One region of the Bacillus sp. FAU18 genome, then DNA from elsewhere that is predicted to be linked to it. Evidence: a T-box and tRNA genes for the amino acid it is inferred to sense, from the RefSeq annotation. Region 1 holds a T-box; the other holds one or more tRNA genes.

Region 1 (12,180 bases):
AAAACGCTTAGACCAAGTAAAACGCTACATCGCGTCAAAGCAAGCGAAAGACAAAGTTGCGAAAGCGGAAAAAAGCAAAAAGAAAACAGATGTGGACAGCGCACAATCAGCAATTGGCAAGCTGCCTGCAAGTTCAGAAAAAACGTCCCTGCAGAAACGCCTTAACAAAGTGAAGAGCACCAACTTGAAGACGGCACAGCAAGCCGTATCTGCGGCTGAAAAGAAATCAACTGATGCAAATGCGGCAAAAGCACAATCAGCCGTCAATCAGCTTCAAGCAGGCAAGGACAAAACGGCATTGCAAAAACGGTTAGACAAAGTGAAGAAAAAGGTGGCGGCGGCTGAAGCAAAAAAAGTCGAAACTGCCAAGGCAAAAGTGAAGAAAGCGGAAAAAGACAAAACAAAGAAATCAAAGACATCCGCTCAGTCTGCAGTGAATCAATTAAAAGCATCCAATGAAAAAACAAAGCTGCAAAAACGGCTGAACGCCGTCAAACCGAAAAAGTAACCAAAAACCTTTAAGACTTGCATTCCAGGTCTTAAAGGTTTTTTACATTCTAAGAACATCGCACACAACCTTTTTCCCATCTATTGTACAGGCTTTTCATACTATTGCTATACAGCCATGAACAGCATAAAATGAACGTTATTACAGTTATCACCACATATGGCGGGATTGTGACTGGGCAGGCAGGCAAGACCCAATGATGCAAAGGGAGTATTAGTGCCTAAAAAGCAGGGCATTTTAACTCTTCTTTTCGTGTTGGGCTCATAACGGCGCCTTGGACAACCCCTATTCTCATGCTCCGTCGTCGACGCGGGCATTTTTGTCATTTTCAGCCGGTATTTCTCACTTTTTTCATTTTGATTGTCAACTTTTCATTTGATACGATGAACAAGCCGACTTTTCTTCAGCAAAGGAGGTTTTGATTGCTTGCATAAAGAGATTGCAAAAGAATTACTGCTGCTCGCAGGAGGAAAAAACAATATTATCAGCATCAGCCATTGTACGACCCGTCTTCGTTTTGATGTAAAGGACGAGACGAAAATTGATATACATGCCATTGAGAATCTGCAAGGTGTGCAGGGCACCTTTTTCCGCTATGGCCTTTTCCAGATTATCTTCGGAGCAGGCGTCGTCAACAAAATATATAAAGAAGTCGTTCATGTATGGGAGACCGCGCCTTCTGAAGAGCCTGTCCACCAGAAAAAAGCCTGCCGGAAGCTAAACCCTGCCGCAGCTTTTGCAAAAACACTGTCCGATATTTTTGTGCCGATTATTCCGGCAATAACAGCAAGCGGCCTGCTCATGGGGCTGATCGGCATGATTAAGGTGTTTCATTGGTTCTCTGCCGGCAGCCCATGGATTAAAATGCTCGACCTCGTGTCCAGCACAGCCTTTATTTTACTGCCAATTTTAGTTGGCTTCAGTGCTGCACGGCAATTTGGCAGCAACCCATACCTAGGGGCAGTGATTGCAGGGCTTTTGACGCATCCTGATCTGCTGGACCCGTCTATGCTCGGCAGCAAAACCCCGTCTTCTTTAGACATATGGGGGCTTCATATCCCAATGATGGGCTATCAGGGTTCCATGATACCGATTCTTCTTTCCGTTTTTGTCATGAGCAAAATTGAGAAGCTATTAAAATCGATTGTGCCGAAGTCGCTTGATGTCGTGATCATTCCCTTTATTACGGTCATGGTGACAGGATGCCTCGCGCTGATTGTGATGAATCCCGCCGCGTCCATCATCGGCCAGATCATGACACAATCGATCGTCTATATCTATGATCACGCCGGCATTGCCGCCGGAGCCCTTTTCGGCGGCATCTACTCTACCATCGTCCTATCTGGATTGCATCATAGCTTTTATGCAATTGAGGCAACGCTGCTTGCTAATCCGCATGTCGGTGTCAACTTTTTAGTGCCGATATGGTCGATGGCGAATGTGGCCCAAGGCGGAGCGGGGCTTGCGGTATTCCTCAAAACGAAACAATCAAGCCTGAAGAAAATTGCGCTCCCCGCTTCTCTGACCGCGTTTTTAGGCATTGTTGAGCCGATTGTATTCGGGGTAAATCTCAAACTGATCCGTCCCTTTATCGGAGCAGCCATCGGCGGTGCTATTGGCGGAGCATACGTGGTTGCGGTACAAGTTGTGGCAAATTCATACGGGCTGACAGGCATTCCGATGATTTCAATTGTGCTGCCGTTTGGCGCCGCGAATTTTGTTCATTATATGATCGGTTTCTTGATCGCAGCCGTCTCTGCTTTTATAGCTACATTGTTTCTCGGGTTTAAAGAAGAGACAGAATAACTGGATTTATTCGATTTCATTCATAAAACGGGGGATGAAAGGACAAAAAAGCTATGAAAATTAAAAGAATCTTAAATCATAATGCTATCGTCGTAAAGGATCAAAATGAAGAGAAGATTCTCTTGGGTGCAGGAATTGCGTTTAACAAAAAGAAGAATGACATTGTCGATCCGTCAAAAATAGAAAAAACCTTTATCAGAAAAGATACACCTGACTATAAGCAGTTCGAAGAGATTTTAGAAACATTGCCTGAAGACCACATTCAGATTTCTGAGCAAATTATCTCTCATGCCGAAAAAGAGCTGAACATCAAAATCAACGAGCGCATTCATGTCGCTTTTTCAGACCATCTTTCTTTTGCAATCGAACGCCTGAGCAATGGGATGGTTATCAAAAATCCGCTGCTGAATGAAATCAAAGTCCTTTATCCAAAGGAGTTCCAGATCGGCTTATGGGCCAGAGCCCTGATTAAAGATAAACTGGGGATTCACATTCCTGATGATGAAATCGGCAATATCGCCATGCATATCCACACAGCAAGAAACAATGCTGGCGATATGACACAAACGCTTGATATTACAACCATGATCCGTGATATTATCGAGATTATCGAAATTCAACTGTCTATTAATATCGTTGAAGATACCATCTCTTATGAACGGCTCGTGACCCATCTCCGCTTTGCCATTCAGCATATCAAAGCAGGCGAATCCATTTACGAGCTGGACGCAGAAATGATCGACATCATTAAAGAGAAGTTTAAGGATGCCTTCCTGTGTGCCCTAAGCATCGGCACCTTTGTGAAGAAGGAATACGGCTTTGAGTTTCCTGAAAAAGAATTGTGCTACATCGCCATGCATATTCAGCGGTTCTACCAACGGTCAGTCGCACGCTGAGGCAAACAAAAAACGCTTTTGATCATCTCAAAAGCGTTTTTTTATACCTGTATTATTGGTTGATCGCCGGGTTGCTGATCGTATTCCACTTCGTATACGACATGTAATGGAAATACTGATCGCGATATGGGTGTTTCGTATTAGAATTCCAAGGCTTTTCACCGCCGCAGAAGTGGACGACTGCCGGGTTTTGTCTCGCTTCGTTGTAAAGCTTCCGCCCTAACAGAGTCGGTGGGGTTTTCAGCTTTAACATGATATAGGTTTGAGCGTTCCAGCGCGGATGAAGTTCATACCACTGATCATACAAGATCGCATTCAGTGCATCTTGGTCATGCAGCACAAGAAAGTCTTCGTCTGGGTGTTCATTGATAAAGTTGATGACTTTTTCTGTGATGTTTTGCTTTCTCCAAGAGTCAAAATCAATAATCATGATACCTGAGTTAAAATACTTCCCTGTATCAGTGACGTTCATTTCTTTCAGGCGTTCATGCTGCCCCGCATCCTCAACAGCGGCTACGGTGTATGGCGCAATGTCTAAGTCCCATAGCTTAGAAATATCCTCTAGGACAAGCGCATCACAATCGATGTAAATCATTCGTTTGATGCTTTCATCCTTAATTAAGTCAGGAATCGAAATGCGGTAATACGCGGCTTTTGTAATATGGCTGCTCTCTACCGCATGTTCATACATTTTGGTATCCACTTCTAAAAACTCAATCGGCACTCCGAATTTCAAAGTGGTTTCTTCCAGTCTTTTTTTGTTATCAGGCTTAATTCCGCCATCAATGACGTATAATTTTGCCTCTCTCTCCTGATCCATGTTAGTCAATAAAGAAACGAACATCCCACCTAAATGACGAGCATAATTATCATCTGCGCATGATACGATATGCATGATTTCATCTTTCCTCAATGGTATTCATCTCCCTTTTTGTTGTACAAGTTACATACCCTTTTTCAAAAAAATAAACACGTTCTCCGACATTTTTTTAAACAGAATGTGTGATACAACAAAAAAGGTGTCATTTTTTGAAGATGCGATAAAGCCAATAAAGAATGAAAAAGCTTGCGATTGTGATGGCTTCAGCCGAGACGATATACCACGGCCATGGCCCGAGAACATCTAAGAGAGAGGATCCGCCCGGTTTTTTCGTCAAATACATATAATTCGCGCCAAGCCAGCGATCAATCAGGAAAATACAGACGCCGTACACATTAACAAGCAGGACTGTCACCCATAACGAGCGCTGGCCCATTCTGTAGGTACCAATCACAGCCATCAGAAGACAGGATAAAAACACAGACCCGTGAGAAATAAAAAAGAGGATATATCGGATATGCGGAAATGAAAACATACCAAGGTCAGGAGTGGCAAGAGCCTGAATCGAACTGCCGATGCCGACAAAAAACAAAAACACAAACAGCTTTCTGCTTTTTGTCACTAACATAATAGCTGACAAATACACCGACAGGTCACTAAGCTGGAGAGGCAATGAAGTGCGCACCGACCACCTGCCCGTGGCGACCATCCATATTTGATAGCCGATTTGCGAACCAAGCAAAAGAAACACAAACAGAGAACGCAAAAACCGGCTGGCCCTCGGCTGCTTGACCCCATCTTGGAACAAAAACAACAGAATGGCCAAAAGGGCGATAATCGCTAACGTCACTACATGCTCTGTCGAAAACAGATGAAACGGATCATGCTTATAGACGGATTGAACATATTTTTGCAAGATTGCACCCCGTTTGCGGTTTTTTGTTTATTTTGGCGTTGTTTGGGCTTTTTTTATTCAACCGATATATGGGCTTGAAGTTCACACCAGACTCTGTTAAAATTCGTTTGATAGCTAATGATTCTGATAATTTAAGGCAGGCCTAAAAAATGGAACGTTCACATCAACATCAGCAGCTTCGGAAGGAAGAACACGATACACTTTCTAAGCTCAAACAAATGCCCGTCGAGTCACTCAACCTGGAAGCCATTTCGATCGCTACGAATCTGTATCGGTCTGCACAAAGGCTCCGTGTCAAAATGGAGACTGAGGTTCTTTCTTCCTATAACCTTTCTTGGACCGCTTTCTCCATTCTTTATGATCTATGGGTATGGGGAGCGCTCGAAACGAGAAAAATCGCTGAGCTGTCAGGGATATCTACAGCTACAGCAAGCAACGTGATCAAAACGCTCGAAAAAAAGAGTTTTTGCCGTAAAAGCATGGACACAAGAGATCGGCGACTCGTGTTTGTCTCTATCACAGATTCCGGCAAACAAGCGATCGAAGAACTCTACCCGGAGTTTCACAAAGGGGAAACAGAGCTCATCGCAGGAATGACGAAGGACGAACAGAAAATATTGACAGGGCTGCTTAGAAAGGTAGCTGACAATCTTCATACAACATAAGCTTTGACGGGAATCCAGTAGCGGTTTGTCTCCCTGTTTCAGAGAGCCGGCGGAAGGTGCGAGCCGGCACACAGCAAACGTGAATTACCTCCCCGAGCTTTCTTTGTGAACCTTAAAAGTAGCAAAGAACGGGAAACCGTTATTCGAATGAGCGGAAGACGATGTCTTCAACCAGGGTGGTACCGCGTGCATTGAGCCACGTCCCTTATCGGGATGGGGCTCTTTTTGTGTTTGAAAAAAAGGAGGAAGAGTGATGAAAACATTTGAGCAGCTCACAGCGTCACAGCAAAAAGAGGTAGAAAGACAGCTTCAGCTATACATGATAGGCGCCCACGAAGTCATACCGCCGGAGGAATTAAAGGCAAAGCTCGTGAAATCAATTTCCACGGGCACGCCGCTTAAAATTAAGCTCGGATTAGATCCGTCTGCACCGGATGTACATTTGGGCCATACGGTTGTGTTAAATAAGCTTCGCCAATTTCAAGAAAACGGCCACATTGTCCAGCTGTTAATTGGGGATTTCACAGGAAAAATTGGTGATCCGACCGGAAAATCGGCAGCCAGAAAGCAACTGACTAATGAAGAAGTTCAGCACAATGCCAAAACCTACTTTGAGCAATTCGGAAAAGTGCTTGATCCAGAAAAAGTCGAGCTTCACTACAACTCGAAATGGCTGAAAACATTGAATCTGGAAGATGTCATTGAATTAGCAGGGAAAATAACGGTAGCCCGCCTGATGGAGCGCGACGATTTTGAAGAACGCATCGCCATGCAAAAATCAATCTCACTGCATGAATTCTTTTACCCATTGATGCAGGGATATGATTCTGTCGTTCTCGAAAGTGATATTGAATTAGGCGGAACGGATCAGCATTTCAATGTCCTCATGGGACGGCATTTTCAAGAACGATACAACAAAGAAAAACAAGTCGTCATCCTTATGCCGCTCTTGGAAGGCTTGGATGGCGTCGAGAAAATGTCGAAGTCGAAACACAACTACATTGGCATTAACGAACATCCAAACGACATGTACGGAAAAACGATGTCACTGCCCGACAGCCTGATGAAAAAATACATCCACTTGGCGACAGACTTAGAGCTTGAAGAGAAAAAACAGCTCGTAAAAGACTTAGAAACCGGCGCCGTTCATCCGCGTGATGCTAAAATGCTTTTAGCCAAAACAATCGTCCGAATGTATCACGGAGAGAAAGCAGCAGAAGCTGCCGAACACTCGTTTAAAACAGTCTTTCAGGAAAACAGCCTGCCGGAAGATATACCGGCCGTAAACTGGAAAGGCGAAAAAACGATAGCGATGATTGATCTGCTCGTCAAGCTAAAGCTCCTCTCTTCGAAGAGCGAGGCGCGCCGCATGATTCAAAACGGCGGTGTACGCATCGACGGAGAGAAAATAACAGATGTTCACGCCAAAGCAGAGATAAGAGAGAATATGATCATCCAAGTCGGCAAACGCAAGTTTTTAAAGCTCCAATAGTCTGATATTCCGAAACGCTTATGACCCTTCATTCATAAGCGTTTTTTGCAGGTATAAAGCACTGTCTTTTCAAAAACGCTCTTCATCTTGCAGGAAACTCCTTTAGCATCCCGAAATATTCCCCAACCATACATTTAGGGGAGGTTTATTTTTGATGAAAAAGCTTTTGACTGTCATGACGATGGCTGTTTTAACTGCCGGCACACTGCTCTTGCCGGCACAGAGTGTCACCCCTGCCGCACACGCTGTACAAATATCAAATAGCGAGCGCGAGCTTCCATTCAAAGCAAAACATGCGTACTCTACCATTTCTCAGCTAAGTGAAGCAATCGGCCCCAGAATAGCTGGAACTGCAGCTGAAAAAAAGAGTGCCCTATTGATCGCCTCATCCTTGAGAAAATTAAAGCTTGATGTGAAGGTTCAACGATTCAACATTCCTGACCGGCTTGAGGGAACACTGTCTTCAGCAGGACGCGATATTCTTCTCCAAGCGGCGTCCGGTTCAGCTCCGACTAAAGAACAAGGGCTGACGGCCCCGCTTTACAATGCGGGATTGGGCTATCAAAAGGACTTTACCGCTGACGCCAAGGGCAAAATCGCCTTAATTTCCAGAGGAGACCTGACTTATTACGAGAAAGCCAAAAATGCCGAAGCCGCCGGAGCGAAAGCTGTCATCATTTATAACAACAAAGAAAGCCTCGTGCCTATGACGCCAAACCTGTCGGGAAATAAAGTCGGCATTCCGGTCGTCGGCATTAAGAAAGAAGACGGCGAAGCGCTTACCCAGCAAAAAGAAGCCACCTTAAAACTAAAAGCATTCACAGACCAAACCTCCCAGAATATCATCGGAATCAAAAAACCAAAGAACATCAAACATCCAGACATTGTGTACGTGACGGCCCATTACGACAGTGTTCCTTTTTCGCCCGGAGCAAATGACAACGGCTCAGGAACCTCTGTTATGCTGGAGATGGCGCGTGTCTTAAAAAGCGTTCCATCTGATAAAGAAATCCGCTTTATCGCTTTCGGCGCCGAAGAGCTCGGCCTGCTCGGTTCCTCTCACTATGTAGATCATCTATCGGAAAAAGAGCTGAAACGAAGCGAAGTGAACTTCAACTTAGATATGGTAGGCACAAGCTGGGAAAAAGCGTCTGAGCTGTATGTCAACACATTGGACGGCCAATCTAACTATGTTTGGGAATCCAGCCATACGGCTGCTGAAAAAATTGGGTTTGACAGCCTGTCTCTGACACAGGGAGGATCATCTGATCATGTGCCATTCCACGAAGCCGGCATTGATTCCGCCAACTTTATTTGGGGAGACCCGGAAACAGAAGAAATTGAGCCATGGTATCATACCCCCGAAGACTCGATCGAACATATCAGCAAAGAACGCCTCCAGCAAGCAGGCGATCTTGTGACAGCCGCTGTCTATCAGGCTGTGAAAAAAGAGAAGAAACAAAAAGCCATTAAAAAACAAATGAAGGCCAAAGCCTCCGACATTTATGAAGATATCAAATAAAGAAGACGGCACTTTGCTGCCGTCTTTTCTAATCCACTTCTTTCTTAATCCCCAGCATTTTCTCATCTAAATAATGGGCGATCTCCGCAGCTTCCTTCAGCTCATCTGTTAATTGCTTAGGAACGTCATTGTTCAATTTATAGTAAATTTTATGTTCAAGGCTCGCCCAGAAATCCATCGCAATCGTTCGGATTTGAATTTCTGCTTTGACGTATTCCACACGGTTCGTTAAATTCACAGGCATCTCAATGATTAAATGCAGGCTTCGGTAGCCGTTCGGTTTTGGGGTCTGGATATAATCCTTCACCTTTACGATTCTCAAATCTTCATGCTGCTTTAACACGTTAACAACATTGTAAATATCAGAAATAAAGGAACAAATGATACGCACACCGGCGATATCGTTGATATGCTCCTTCATTTCCTTCGTCGTAATCTCACAGCCCTTTCTCATTAACTTATTCACGATGCTTTCAAAGCTTTTGACACGGGATTTTGTATGTTCAATCGGGTTGTGTCCGTGAATGAGGTTATACTCCTGGCTGATAATTGAGAACTTTGTATCAAGCGCATCTAGCGCAAATTTATAAACTAATAATTCATTTTTCCAATCTTCCATTACTGTTTTTAAATCGTCCATATGTGTTACAGATAAATCCATTTTCGTCATCTCCTTTAACGGAACTTTATCCGCTGTCCATGTACTAGACGTCCCTGTCTGCTGCAAGGTTCTATGAATTTTTTTACAAAATGCGGTCGATTGTAACAAAAAAAGACCGCACGAAACGAGCGGTCTTTTTTATTATCGGAAATAGCTGATCAATAATCCGATCGAGAGCAGGAATCCGAAAAATGTATTTGTTTGGGCTGTTGATTTCATTGCGACAATCATATTCATCGGCATTTCTTTTTGGACGAAGCCCTTCACTGCCTGAACCGGCTTAGGCACGCTCAAAAAGACGACAAACAGCCATGGGCTTGCGGCACCGGTAATAACCAAGCCGACAACCCAGATATAAGCGACAGCAAACGACGCAGCTAACAGAGTAACAGCTCCCTTATGCCCCATCAAAATCGCCAATGTTTTGCGGCCGCCTTTTTTGTCCTCTTCAATATCACGAATGTTGTTCGACAGGTTAATCGCGCCGACAAGAATCGCAATCGGGATGGAAATCAAAATGCTTTGCGTGTTGATCATATCTGTCTGAATGAAAAATGAAATCAGCACAAACACCGAACCCATGCAAATGCCTGAGAATAATTCACCGAACGGCGTGTACGCAATCGGCAGCGGCCCGCCTGTATACAGGTAGCCGATCGCCATGCCAACGAGGCCGATCAAAGCGAGCCACCAGCTGCTGCTCGCACAAATATAGACACCGAGCAAAATGGCAATCCCGTATGAGGCAAGAGCTAATTGCAAAATCGTTTTAGGCTTCATTCCGTGGCGTACAATTGCCCCTCCGATTCCGACTGATTCTGCTGTATCTAACCCGCGTTTAAAATCATAATATTCATTAAATAAGTTCGTCGCGATCTGGATCCATAGGCAAGAAAACAGCATAGCCAAAAACAGCAGCAGATCAACCTTCACATAAAACATCGCCAAAACGGTTCCGAGCAGCACAGGCACAAACGATGCGGTTAACGTATGAGGACGGGTTAACTGCCAAAGGATCTGCCCCATGCTTTCTTTTTGCGGCGCTGTCTGACCCTCACCCTTATTTGTTTGATTCATCTTCCTCTTCCTTTCTATTAAAAGGCTTACTTTTTTTCAGCCGGCAGCTTGTTAAAAACTCCTTTTTTTGCTTCCTTATCTATCATAATGACTTCTCCCCTATTTCACAAGATACCGCAAGAAGGCGTTTTCTTTCTTATTATACGCTTCCGCCCCGATTTCATTAGGTTTCTGCTTTCACTTGAACGAACAGGTACAGAAAAATTTTTTTAAGTACATTACACTTTTTAAAAGTTAAAAAGATCTTTTGACTCCAGGTATCTTTTCCTTTATTATGAATCAGCTCGAAACATTCCATTCTTGCCCTTGCAGGTATAAAGATTCATTTTCAAAAACATACGCCGATATATTAATTTGAGGGAGATTAGGGAAAAAATGAAACTTTTTGAGCATCTGATCGTCAAATACTCATGTGATTGTCGAAAAAACGGGAAGGGAATTTTTGATATGCTGCAATTAATGAAACAGCTGTATGAAAAACCCGCTGTCAAGTGGACATGTCATACAGGCTTTTATTTGATGATACTGCTTGTTTTGTTTTTTATGTATGGTTTTCACACCGCGAATACCGGTTCATATATTTATAACGATTTCTAATTGGAGAGAGAATAACTATGAAACTTTTACATGCTATTCAAACACATGCGGAAACTTATCCGCAAACCGATGCCTTCCGCTCTCAAGGCCAGTCGCTCACGTATCAGGAATTATGGGAGCAGTCTGACCGCGCGGCTGCCGCGATCCAAAAACGCATTTCTGGGGAAAAGAAATCTCCTATCCTTGTGTACGGCCACATGGAGCCGCACATGATCGTTTCCTTCTTGGGAAGTGTCAAAGCGGGACATCCTTATATTCCGGTTGACCTGTCCATTCCGTCCGAACGGATTGCGAAAATTATCGAAAGCTCTGGAGCAGAATTGCTGATCCATGCAGCAGGACTCTCAATTGATGCAGTCGGCCAGCAGATTCAGACAGTTTCTGCGGAAGAACTGCTAGAAAACGAAGGCAGCTCTGTCAGCCAAGATCAATGGGTCAAAGAACACGAAACGTTTTATATCATTTACACTTCCGGAAGCACAGGAAATCCGAAAGGCGTGCAGATTTCCGCTGCGAACCTTCAAAGCTTCACAGACTGGATTTGTGCAGACTTTCCAGTCAGCGGAGGAAAAATATTTTTAAACCAAGCACCGTTCTCATTTGATTTGTCTGTCATGGACCTATATCCGTGCCTTCAATCAGGCGGGACTTTACATTGCGTGACAAAGGATGCTGTGAACAAGCCGAAAGTCTTATTTGAAGAGCTGAAGAAGTCCGGGCTGAATGTGTGGACATCAACGCCTTCCTTTGTGCAAATGTGCCTGATGGATCCGGGTTTTTCACAGGATCTGCTGCCTCATGCGGACACATTTATGTTTTGCGGAGAGGTTCTTCCGGTTTCTGTGGCAAAAGCGCTGCTTGAGCGTTTTCCGAAAGCGAAGATTTTTAATACGTACGGCCCGACTGAAGCGACAGTGGCTGTCACATCGGTTGAAATTACGGATGACGTCATCAGCCGCAGCGAATCGCTTCCAGTGGGCTTCGCCAAACCAGATATGAATATTTTCATTATGGATGAAGAGGGACAGCCGCTTCCTGATGGAGAAAAAGGAGAAATCGTCATTGCAGGGCCGAGTGTAAGCCGAGGCTACCTTGGTGAGCCAGAGCTGACGGAAAAAGCGTTTTTCTCCCATGAAGGCCAGTGGGCATACCGAACTGGCGATGCCGGCTTTATTCAAGACGGTCAGATTTTCTGCCAGGGACGTTTGGATTTTCAGATT
Region 2 (12,180 bases), 1.6 Mb from region 1:
TTCTCAGCTCAGGCTGAAAAATAATAATAATTGCTAAAAATCCCCATGTTATCGCTTGGTCCATCAGCCATTGAAGTGTGCTGAGGCCCAAATATTGGCTGGCCATACGAACAAGCACGATGACTACAATTCCTTTTAACAGCTGAACCGCTTTCGTGCCGCGTATCACCATAATCAATTTATATATCACATACCAAACAAGGAGAATATCAACGGCATTGCCGAGGTACTGCAAAAAAGGGATATCCTCAAAAGCCATTTCCTCGTCCTCCAAGATTTCAGTCATTTCGTATTTTGTGTTTTACGTGTTACGCATATGTACTTTACATAGCGAGCCCATTATACCACATTTCGATTTAGCAAGTGAAATGTGCCAGCCCTCTCAGCCCGCAAAAAAAGAGCAAAGCGGCTAACGCGCTTTACTCTTCTCCGTTCGGACTGAATGCATCGAGTACACTTTTCCCCGCAGACTTCATCTTGTACCATGTCCAGTCGAATAATTGATTGATTTCTTCAATCTGACCGGTGACTTGTCCAGCAGAGGCCATATACTTTTCGCCGTTTACGACGGTTACATCCCCGTCTATTTTGCCTTTAATAATCAGCTTGCCGTTTTTGACAGTGACATCACCTGTGACCGTCTCACCTTCTGGCACGGTCACAGTATGGTTATGAACCACAAGATTCGGCTGCTTGGATACGCTGAAATTGTGGTCATTATGCCAGCTGTTAAAAAAACCTCCGCCCATCAAAATGATGAATACCGCAGCAGCTGCGATAACGGGATGGGTTCTGAACCATCTTTTTACAGAAGCTCTTTTCTTCTCCTTAGGCAATTTTGCCATGACATTAGCGGTAAAATCCGCGGGGGCTTCGACATGCGATGTGCTCCGTACGAGCGCTATGGATTTCTCCATCTCGTAAAAATGCTTTCTGCATTTCTCGCATGTCTCCAGATGTTCATTTAATACGTGTTCATCTTTTGGAAGGATATCTCCATCAAGATGCATATGCATAAGCTGCACAATTTGTTCAGGACAGCTCATTTCATCACCCCACTTAAAGATCCCTTAATTGTTTTCTAAGAGCCTCTCTGCCTCTGTGAATCCGCGTTTTCACAGTCCCCACAGGAATGTTTAGAATCTCCCCAATTTCAATTAATGAGAGTTCGTCAATATACTTTAATACGATGACTGTTCTGTATTTGTCAGGAAGCTTTAAAATTTTCTGCTGTATCGTGTTTGAGAGCTCCAGCGACACAACTGCATCTTCAGGCAAAACACCATCTGCGGCGATTTGAGAATACATGGTCAAGCCTTCCGTACCAGCCACTTCTGCATCGAGGTAATAATCCGGCTTCTTTTTGCGAATGCGGTCAATGGTCAAATTGGTCGCGATTCGATAAAGCCAAGTTGAAAATTTCCGGTTAATATCAAAACTGTCGATATTAACGTACGCTCTGATGAAAGCTTCCTGTGCAATATCCTCCGCCTCATGCACATTGCCAAGCATACGGTAGCAAAGCTGATAAATTTTATCTTTGTAAATATCTACGATGTCCGCAAATGCATCCTGGTCGCCTTTTTTGACTTGTTTAATTCTTTTTTTAATCATCATTTCCATATTTATCTAACCTCTGCCTTCACCGGTCTGTATGTATACGAGCTTCGTTTCAAAAGGTTTCAATTTTTTTATAAAATAAGTTTATCAAATTTTTGGCAGGGTGTAGATGGTAATTCGTGAATAAACTACCTTAACATATTTTTAAAATTATTATACAGACTGAACAGTTAGAAGTTGGAATGATTTTTCCGAAAAGAAAAAAGACACCTTTTGATCAAAGGTGTCTGTGACTGGGCTAGCTGGATTCGAACCAACGCATGACGGAGTCAAAGTCCGTTGCCTTACCGCTTGGCTATAGCCCAATAATGGTGGAGGGGGGCAGATTCGAACTGCCGAACCCTGAGGGAGCGGATTTACAGTCCGCCGCGTTTAGCCACTTCGCTACCCCTCCACATAAAATTTTGAAAAAACAGTGCCGGCAAGAGGACTTGAACCCCCAACCTACTGATTACAAGTCAGTTGCTCTACCAATTGAGCTACACCGGCAAGATGGTGGAGGATGACGGGCTCGAACCGCCGACCCTCTGCTTGTAAGGCAGATGCTCTCCCAGCTGAGCTAATCCTCCAAATGGTGACCCGTACGGGATTCGAACCCGTGTTACCGCCGTGAAAGGGCGGTGTCTTAACCGCTTGACCAACGGGCCGTTGTGTTCTCGTCGAGCTGACAAAAGTTATTATATACAGGTCACCCCCTGTTTGTAAAGAGGAAAATTAAATTTTTTATTTTCAAACTTTTTAACTCCTTTTTTAACTGAAAAAGCCTCCCAACTAAAGCCATTTATTTTATGATAGAGACAAGCAAAGCAAGAGAGGAGAAACCAATATGATTCTAGTCAGTTCTTGCCTTGGAGGCATTGAATGCAGATATAACGGCTCTCACGCAGCGTCGGAGAAAATCAGAAAACTCGTCGATGAAAAGAAAGCAGTCATGGCTTGCCCTGAACTTCTCGGCGGCTTCTCTACCCCACGCGAACCCGCAGAAATCATAGGAGGCACCGGCGAGGATGTCCTCAATGGAACAGCGAAAATCGTGACAGCTTCAGGAGAAGACGTCACAGAACTATATATGGAAGGCGCCGCGAAAACATTGGCTTACGCAAAAGAAATCAACGCTTCTGCCGTCATATTAAAAGAAAACAGTCCATCTTGCGGAAGCGGGTTTATCTATAACGGCACCTTCTCTGGCAAAAAAATCACCGGCAACGGAGTAACCGCCGCATTGTTAAAACAAGCGGGCTACCAGGTCATTTCGGAAAACAAGCTTGACGACATCTTGTAAGGAGGCCACCCCATGACTCAAGACATTTCTTTATCCTTCTATAAGCCTGAACACTTGCCCGAGCTTCAAGCATTCACGCTCACCAACGATGACAAACGCTTTACCTCCCTCCCGAAAGAGGTGCTGTCTCAGGCTCTGGGCATACAGGACCGATACCCGGTTGTCATCTTAAAAGACGACCTTCCGGTCGGTTTTTTCATTTTACATGCATCAAAAGAAACGCTTGCTTCCTATTCTAACAATCCATTTGCTTTACTGCTCAGCTCCCTGTCTTTAAACGCTGTGCACCACGGAAAAGGCTATGCGAAAAAAGCCATGATTTTGCTTCCCGCTTTTGTGAGCGGATATTTTCCATGGTGCGACGAAATCATCTTGGCCGTCAATCATCTGAACATACGCGCAAAACACCTTTATATGAAAAGCGGGTTCCTTGATAAAGGACGGCGAAGAATCGGGCCGCTTGGAGAACAGTTGATCCTTCATCATTTCTTATAGTCTTGAGTGAAATAAAATTTCAAAAATTAAAAAACATAGTTGAAATATCATAACAGAAATGAATATACTGAATATTGAGATATATCATTTTAAAACAGGGGGCATCCTCATGTCAGAACCATTAAACATTCACCGTCTTACAACGGAATCACGCAATAGCCAAACAGTTGAAATCCACAAAGCAAACACTCTCGGCATCCTCAAAATGATCAACAACGAAGATATGAAAGTCGCTGCAGCCGTTCAGGAGGTTCTCCCCGACATCAAAACAGCTGTAGACTGCGCATATGAATCGTTTCAAAATGGAGGCCGGCTCATATATACAGGCGCCGGTACAAGCGGCAGACTCGGCGTCATGGATGCTGTTGAATGTCCTCCCACCTACAGCGTAAGCCCAGATCAGGTCATCGGAATCATGGCTGGAGGCCCCAAAGCCTTTTTACAGGCAGCAGAGGGCATTGAAGACAGTGAAGAAGCAGGAGCTGAAGATTTAAGAAACATACAGCTCACTTCAAATGACACCGTCATTGCCATCGCAGCAAGCGGCCGCACACCCTACGCCGCAGGCGCCCTAAGATACGCCCGCAAAGTCGGAGCACACACCATCGCCCTTACTTGCAATGAAAATTCCGCCATCAGCAAGGATGCGGATCACAGCATTGAGGTTGTCGTCGGACCTGAGGCCATTACAGGATCAACACGTATGAAAGCCGCAACCGCTCATAAAATGATTCTAAACATGATATCTACCGCTGTAATGGTCAAAATCGGCAAGGTTTACGAAAACTTGATGGTAGACGTCAACGTCAGCAACAAAAAACTAAAAGAACGCGCCATCAGTATCATCCAAAGCCTTACAAATGCTTCATACGACACAGCCAGGCACACCCTGGAACAAGCCGATCATCACGTCAAAACAGCAATCGTCATGCTCAAAACAAGCACAGATCAGAAACAAGCAAAGACATTACTCGATGAAGCAAACGGTTTCATTGACAAAGCAATCGAACATTACCATCCATGATAAGGAGAGAACTAGAATGGCCACAGGCGGTTTAGCGATCATCCAATCAATGAAGCATAAGCTCCCTCCATCCGAGCGCAAACTTGCAGATTATATCCTAGCCCATCCCCACAAAGCAATCGAAAGCACGGTCAACGAAATTAGCGCCTTAGCCAATTCAAGTGACGCTGCCGTCATCAGGCTCTGCAAATCACTCGGTTTAAAAGGATTTCAAGATTTAAAAATGAGAGTAGCGGGCGATCTGGCAAAGCCTACGTTTCAGGGCTACCGGGATATTGTTCCCCACGAGCTGCTGCCCTCCATTTCCGAAAAAACGGCCGGCAATGCCATTCAAGCCATTCAGGATACTTCAGACCTGATGGACTACAAAGAGCTTGAACGAGCGGTTTCTCTGCTTCTCAAAGCTCATACCGTGCATTTTATCGGCCTCGGGGCTTCCGGCATTGTCGCCAAGGACGCCCAGCAAAAGTGGCTTCGCATTCATAAACAAGCAACCGCGTTTACAGACACTCATCTTGTGGCATCTTTAATCGCAAATGCAGATAAAGACGACATCGTATTTGCCATTTCGTTTTCAGGAGAGACACAGGAAATCATTGAACTGTTCGCCATGGCCAAGGAAAAAGGCATCACAACGATCAGCCTCACACAATTCAGTCAGACATCCGTCTCCGCACTGGCTGATGTCCCTTTGTATACAGCCCATTCCAATGAAGCCTTGATTCGAAGTGCAGCCACTTCCTCCCGCCTCGCCCAGCTTTTTATAATTGATGTTTTGTTTTTAGGCATGGCGGCTGAGCAGTATGAAACGACAACCGGTTATATCGATAAAACGAGAGCAGCCATACAATCTATGAGAATAAAATAAGGCATCTTGAAGGGGAGGGGTTTTAATGAGCAAAGAAAATAACTACCATCATCTCGCACAGAAAATCCTTGAGCTATGCGGAGGAAAATCCAATATTTCTTCATATACGCATTGCATGACACGCCTGCGCATTACGCCTTACGATGAAAGCAAAGCGGATGCTCAGGCTTTAAGAAAGCTTGACGGCGTATTGGGGGTCGTTGAAGCTGAAACCTTACAAATTATCCTCGGCACAGGAGTCGTCAATCATGTTACAGCTGTTTTCTCGAAGCTCGTGTCAGCAGCAGAAGAAGGTGCCGATGTCAAAGAAGCAGCGGCCAAAAAGAAAGCCGATATCAATCGAAAAAACGCCACTCCTTTTAAACTTTTCTTACGTAAAATTGCCAGCATTTTTATCCCTCTTATTCCCGCTCTAGTCGCTTCCGGTTTAATTACTGGGATTACCAAAGCAATTATTCAAGCAGGCTGGCTCTCTGCAGACTCACAAATTGCGGTTATCCTGACAGTCATCGGATCAGGGCTGTTCACTTATCTCGGCATTCTCGTTGGTATTAACGCTTCGAAAGAATTTGGCGGGACACCCGCACTTGGGGCTTTGGCCGGGATCTTGATTATCAATCCGGAGATCGCAAAAATCAGTTTATTTGGAGAAGAGCTTCTCCCGGGCAGGGGAGGTCTGATCGGCGTCCTTTTCGCAGCCATATTCATTGCTTACACCGAACAATTTATTCGCCGTTTTATTCCTCAATCACTCGATATCATTGTCACACCCACCGTTTCACTGTTAATCACCGGAATCGTAACGTATGTCGTATTTATGCCTTTAGGCGGATTCATTTCTGATGCCATTACATCCGGCCTTCTGTCCATCCTGGACATCGGCGGCATCGCTGCGGGCTTTATTCTGGGCGCAACCTTCCTCCCTCTCGTCGTAACCGGACTGCATCAAGGCTTGACGCCTGTGCACATGGAACTGATCAATTCAATTGGCAATGATCCTCTGCTCCCTATTTTGGCTATGGGAGGTGCAGGACAGGTAGGCGCGGCCTTTGCCGTTTTCGTGAAGACGAAAAAAACAACACTGAGGAAAGCAATCGCCGGCGGGCTTCCATCGGGACTGCTCGGCATTGGTGAACCGCTTATTTTCGGAGTCACGCTGCCGCTTGGCCGTCCGTTTTTAACAGCATGTTTAGGAGCTGGAATCGGCGGCGCCTTTCAAGCTTATTTTCAAGTAGCCACCATTGCGATTGGTGTCTCCGGACTGCCGCTTTCTTTTCTAGTCCTGCCTTCGCAAATCATCCTGTATATCGTTGGGCTCTTTATTTCCTACGCGGCCGGCTTTTTATTGACCTATGCATTCGGATATAAAGATGAAATGGCTTCACAGTTCGATTAAATTGTTTCTGTATTAGGGATAGTAAACGGGATAGAAGCACAGAAAGGGGCTAGCCTGTGAAAACAAAGACACGGTTCATATTCAGTGCCATTTTAACCCTGTCGATATTTGCGCCAAATGAAACCTTCGCACAAACAGCAGACAACTTGGTTGAGCTGAAAACCATAAATGCAGAAACTGCACAATTCTCGACGAAGAAGCTAAGGAAGGTAGATCAGATGATAGAACGGGATATTGCAGCAGGATTCCCAGGCGCCGTTCTTGTGGTGGTGAAGGATGGACGCATCATAAAAAAAGCAGCATACGGCTACAGTAAAAAGTACGAAGGATCAGAACTGCTGCGCCGTCCGGCCAAAATGAAAACCCGCACGATGTTTGACTTAGCCTCAAATACAAAAATGTACGCAACAAATTTTGCATTGCAGCGCTTAGTCAGCCAAGGAAAACTTGACGTCTATGAAAAAGTTTCTGCATATTTGCCGGGTTTCAAGGATCAGCCGGGTGACCTCATAAAAGGAAAAGACAAGATACGTGTCATCGATGTCCTCCAGCACCAATCAGGGCTCCCATCAAGCTTTTACTTTTACACGCCGGAAAAAGCCGGCAAGTACTATTCCCAAGAACGGGACAAAACGATTGAATATTTGACGAAAATTCCACTCGATTATCAAACTGGGACAAAGCACGTATACAGTGACATTGGATATATGCTACTCGGATGTATTGTCGAAAAACTCACCGGCAAACCGCTTGATGTCTACACGGAGCAAGAGCTCTACAAACCGCTCAGGCTGAAGCATACCTTGTACAATCCGCTGCAAAAGGGCTTTAAACCGAAACAGTTCGCAGCTACTGAACGCATGGGCAATACACGTGACGGCGTTATTCAATTCCCTAACATCCGCACAAACTCGCTGCAAGGAGAAGTGCATGACGAAAAAGCGTTTTACTCAATGGATGGCGTGTCTGGGCATGCCGGATTGTTCTCAAATGCAGATGATATGGCCATACTGCTGCAAGTCATGTTAAACAAAGGTTCATACCGAAATATTTCTTTATTTGATCAGAAAACAGCCGACCTGTTTACAGCACCTTCAGCAACAGATCCGACATTCGCTCTTGGCTGGAGGCGGAACGGAAGTAAAAGCATGGAATGGATGTTTGGCCCTCATGCCAGTGAAAATGCTTACGGGCATACCGGCTGGACAGGGACAGTTACAATTATTGATCCAGCATACAATTTAGGCATCGCATTGTTAACAAATAAAAAGCATACACCAGTTATTGATCCGGAAGAAAATCCAAACGTCTTTGAGGGTGATCAATTTGCAACAGGCAGTTATGGAAGTGTCATAACCGCGATTTATGAAGCGATGGAATGAATGATTAGACGATAGGAGGAAGTTTCTATGAGACCTGTCTTTCCGCTTATCCTTTCAGCCGTTCTCTTTATTTCATGCTTTTTCGGGGCCAGACAGACAGAAGCCTCTGCATCCAAACGTGCAATCGATGCCAATCAGATTGTCAATCGTATGTCGTTAGACGAAAAACTCGGCCAGATGCTGATGCCTGATTTTAGAAACTGGCAAAAGGAAGGCGAGTCCTCTCCGCAAGCCCTTACAGAAATGAATGATGAAGTCGCCAGCCTCGTCAAGAAATATCAATTCGGAGGCATCATCCTTTTTGCAGAAAATGTAAAAACAACAAAACAAACTGTCCAACTGACAGACGATTACCAAAAGGCAAGTCCAAAAATCCCGCTCATGCTGAGTATTGATCAGGAAGGCGGCATTGTAACGAGGTTAGGGGAAGGCACTAATTTCCCAGGGAATATGGCGCTGGGCGCAGCCAGAAGCAGAATCAATGCGTATCAGACCGGCAGCATCATCGGGAAAGAGCTCTCTGCCTTAGGCATCAATACAGATTTCAGCCCTGTCGTGGACATTAACAATAATCCTGATAATCCTGTAATCGGCGTACGGTCATTCAGCTCCAATCGAGAACTGACATCACGCCTCGGTTTATACACGATGAAAGGGTTGCAGCGGCAGGATATCGCGTCTGCCCTCAAACATTTCCCGGGACATGGAGACACGGACGTTGACAGCCATTATGGACTGCCGCTCGTTTCCCATGGCCAAGAACGGCTTCGTGAGGTCGAGCTTTATCCTTTTCAAAAAGCAATTGATGCCGGTGCTGATATGGTAATGACAGCCCATGTTCAATTCCCTGCCTTCGACGACACCACATACAAAAGCAAACTCGATGGATCGGACATTCTGGTTCCAGCTACACTTTCAAAAAAAGTGATGACAGGTCTTCTTCGTCAGGAAATGGGCTTTAATGGTGTGATCGTTACCGATGCGCTCAATATGAAGGCAATCGCAGATCATTTCGGACAGGAAGAGGCTGTGGTCATGGCCGTAAAAGCTGGTGTCGATATTGCATTAATGCCAGCCTCAGTTACTTCAATGAAAGAAGAACAGAAATTCGCACGTGTTATTCAAGCTTTGAAAGAAGCCGTGAAAAACGGGGATATTCCTGAACAACAAATCAACAAATCAGTTGAAAGAATCATTTCCCTGAAAATAAAACGCGGCATGTATCCAGCGCGAAACAGCGACAGTACAAAAGAAAAAATAGCCAAAGCCAAAAAAATCGTAGGAAGCAAGCAGCACCTGAAAGCAGAGAAAAAAATAGCTGAAAAAGCAGTAACTGTATTAAAAAATGAACAGCACACTTTGCCGTTCAAGCCCAAAAAAGGCAGCCGAATCTTAATTGTGGCACCTTACGAAGAACAAACTGCTTCAATCGAACAAACCATTCACGATCTCATCAAGCGAAAGAAAATCAAATCCGTATCCCTCAGCAAAATGAATTTTGCCAATCAAGTATTTAATGCCGAGCATGCAAAACAAGTAAAAAAGGCTGATTATATCATAACCGGCTCCTATGTCGTCAAAAATGACCCTGTCGTCAACGACGGTGTCATCGACGACACAATATCAGATTCAAGCAAATGGGCCACCGTGTTTCCGAGAGCTGTCATGAAAGCCGCACTGCAGCACAACAAACCATTTGTCTTAATGAGCCTGCGCAACCCCTATGATGCCGCCAATTTCGAAGAAGCAAAGGCACTGATTGCAGTCTATGGCTTTAAAGGATACGCAAATGGCCGTTATCTTCAACCTAATATTCCGGCCGGAGTGATGGCGATATTCGGCCAGGCAAAACCTAAAGGCACACTTCCAGTTGACATCCCATCAGTCACGAACCCGGGGGACACCCTTTATCCATATGGCTACGGATTAAATATCAAAACGGGAAAACCGCTTTAATAAGGAGGGACACATGAGAAAAACAATATTCGCTTTTCTGACAGGGCTCATGATGTTCGGAACGATAACCGCTGCCTCTTCTTCACCCGATCCAAAGAATCAAACGGCTAAAAAGCCTAAAGTCCAAACTGGTATAGACACGCTCTTGCCAGACTATAAAAAACAGCTCAAGGGAAAACGTATCGGACTGATCACCAATCCAACCGGAGTAAACGCATCTCTGAAAAGCAGTGTCGATATTCTTTACGAGAACCCAGATATCAAACTGACAGCTTTATTCGGCCCTGAACACGGCGTCCGCGGTGACGCCCAGGCTGGAGACGAAGTAGGCTCTTACATTGACGAAAAAACTGGGGTTCCCGTATACAGCCTCTACGGAAAAACGAAAAAACCGACTCCAGAAATGCTAAAAAATGTCGATATTCTAATGTTTGACATTCAGGATGTCGGGACCCGTTTCTACACGTACATTTATACAATGGCATACGCAATGGAAGCCGCTAAAGAAAACGGCATTCCATTTATGGTGCTGGACCGTCCGAATCCTCAAGGCGGGAATCATATTGAAGGGCCAATCTTAGAACCTGAATACGCCTCATTTGTCGGATTGTATCCCATTCCATTGAAGCATGGGATGACGATAGGCGAATTGGCTTTACTGTTCAACAAAGAATTTGATATTGATGCCGATCTTACAGTGGTAAAAATGAAACACTGGAAACGAAAAATGGATTTTGACGATACCCGATTGCCTTTCGTCCTCCCTTCGCCTAACATGCCGACGGTGGAAAGCACATTTGTTTATCCTGCAACCGGGCTGATTGAAGGAACAAATATATCCGAAGGGCGAGGGACAACAAAGCCATTCGAATTGATCGGAGCTCCCTTTATCAAAAGCACAGAACTTGAAGAAACATTAAACAGCCTCCATTTGCCGGGCGTTACATTTAGGGCAGCATCCTTCACACCCACGTTTTCTAAACATCAAGGAACACTTTGCCACGGTGTGCAGCTCTATGTGACAGACAGAGATAAGTTTGAAGCCGTTAAAACAGGTCTTTCAGTCATTAAAACCATACACGATCTCTATCCTGAGGATTTTGAGTTCCTGTCAACAGGTTCATTTGATAAACTGGCAGGCAACGGCTGGATCAGGACAAAAATTGAAAATGGAACTTCGATTGAAAACATCATAGACAGCTATGAAAAAACACTCCAACAATTCAGCAAAACAAGAAAAAAATATCTCATTTATTAAAACGTAAGCATCGTATGTTACACGTGTAACATATTCTTATCGAACGAAAGACCCTTACTTTTACACACGAGTAAGGGTTTTTTCATGCTAAAAACCCACTCGCTTTATATAGGAAAACTTTCATTTATTTGGTACAATTTTTATTGAAAATGATTATCAATTGAACGTTTCTGAAAAGGTGGTCTACTCGTGCAAAATGCAGTGATTTATCAACCGGTACAAATTGAATATCTAAAAAAGACAAGTGATCTCTTCTCAGAACAGCAATTAGCCGATTCATTCGTGCTGATTTTTCATTTAAAAGGAAACGGCTATATTTCGATCGGAACAAACACCAATCCTCTGCAAAATAAGACACTTTATGTTTGTCCGCCTAACGAGACCTTTGGCTTCACGCCAACAGCCGATGGACATATAGATGCCTGTCTGATCAGGCTTCAAAGCTATATCAAGGAAACCGGACAAGATATTTTCACACCGTGCACAGAATCGGAATTAGCCAACCTGAAGCTTATGAATGTTTCACATATCGAGAATCTTGCAGTCCGGCTTCAAGAGCTTGCCGCACTATGGAATGAATCGTCTCAGCTTTCTCAGCTAAAATGTGTGATTGAAGTACAAAGCCTGATTTATGACCTTTTTACTGCCAGTTTATCTGATCAAACGGATACACATTCAGCAATCGAAAAAACAAAACACTATATCGAAACCCATGCCGATACAAAAATCACGCTTGCCCAGCTGTCGCAAATGGCAGGAATCAGTGCCAAACACTACAGTGAAAGCTTTAAAAAATGGACAGGACAGAGCGTAACAGAATTTATTACGAAAACACGAATCACAAAGGCAAAACGGCTCATGGCAAAATCAAACTGCAAATTGAAAGAAATCGCACACCA

The links. The T-box of region 1 lies ahead of tyrS (tyrosine--tRNA ligase). A T-box ahead of a tRNA ligase gene usually reads a tRNA of that ligase, here a tRNA-Tyr.
Region 2: it has a tRNA-Tyr gene. The T-box ahead of tyrS (tyrosine--tRNA ligase) is inferred to sense a tRNA for this amino acid. The anticodon was not compared.

The regions. Positions count from the first base shown of each region.
Region 1 covers NZ_JBVYHZ010000004.1:1,829,407-1,841,586, forward strand. Annotated here, with positions in the region: gene epr (minor protease Epr) at 1-508, shown strand, start outside; gene sacX (SacY negative regulator SacX) at 935-2,314, shown strand; gene sacY (transcription antiterminator SacY) at 2,368-3,210, shown strand; gene AC0OMU_RS20485 (glycosyltransferase family 8 protein) at 3,263-4,123, opposite strand; gene AC0OMU_RS20490 (YwaF family protein) at 4,233-4,946, opposite strand; gene ywaE (tyrZ transcriptional regulator YwaE) at 5,096-5,611, shown strand; T-box leader at 5,606-5,820, shown strand; gene tyrS (tyrosine--tRNA ligase) at 5,862-7,103, shown strand; gene ywaD (aminopeptidase YwaD) at 7,258-8,625, shown strand; gene ywaC (GTP pyrophosphokinase YwaC) at 8,654-9,286, opposite strand; gene AC0OMU_RS20515 (1,4-dihydroxy-2-naphthoate polyprenyltransferase) at 9,428-10,363, opposite strand; gene AC0OMU_RS20520 (hypothetical protein) at 10,527-10,661, opposite strand; gene AC0OMU_RS20525 (teichoic acid D-Ala incorporation-associated protein DltX) at 10,811-10,960, shown strand; gene dltA (D-alanine--poly(phosphoribitol) ligase subunit DltA) at 10,978-12,180, shown strand, end outside.
Region 2 covers NZ_JBVYHZ010000004.1:183,481-195,660, reverse strand. Annotated here, with positions in the region: gene cdaA (diadenylate cyclase CdaA) at 1-259, opposite strand, end outside; gene rsiW (anti-sigma-W factor RsiW) at 420-1,046, opposite strand; gene sigW (RNA polymerase sigma factor SigW) at 1,060-1,623, opposite strand; tRNA gene AC0OMU_RS12110 (tRNA-Gln) at 1,854-1,925, opposite strand; tRNA gene AC0OMU_RS12105 (tRNA-Tyr) at 1,930-2,014, opposite strand; tRNA gene AC0OMU_RS12100 (tRNA-Thr) at 2,037-2,109, opposite strand; tRNA gene AC0OMU_RS12095 (tRNA-Val) at 2,114-2,189, opposite strand; tRNA gene AC0OMU_RS12090 (tRNA-Glu) at 2,193-2,267, opposite strand; gene AC0OMU_RS12085 (2-thiouracil desulfurase family protein) at 2,447-2,902, shown strand; gene AC0OMU_RS12080 (GNAT family N-acetyltransferase) at 2,915-3,397, shown strand; gene murQ (N-acetylmuramic acid 6-phosphate etherase) at 3,507-4,421, shown strand; gene AC0OMU_RS12070 (MurR/RpiR family transcriptional regulator) at 4,438-5,289, shown strand; gene AC0OMU_RS12065 (PTS transporter subunit EIIC) at 5,315-6,685, shown strand; gene amiE (N-acetylmuramoyl-L-alanine amidase) at 6,742-8,067, shown strand; gene nagZ (beta-N-acetylhexosaminidase) at 8,095-10,023, shown strand; gene AC0OMU_RS12050 (exo-beta-N-acetylmuramidase NamZ family protein) at 10,037-11,281, shown strand; gene btr (bacillibactin transport transcriptional regulator Btr) at 11,471-12,180, shown strand, end outside.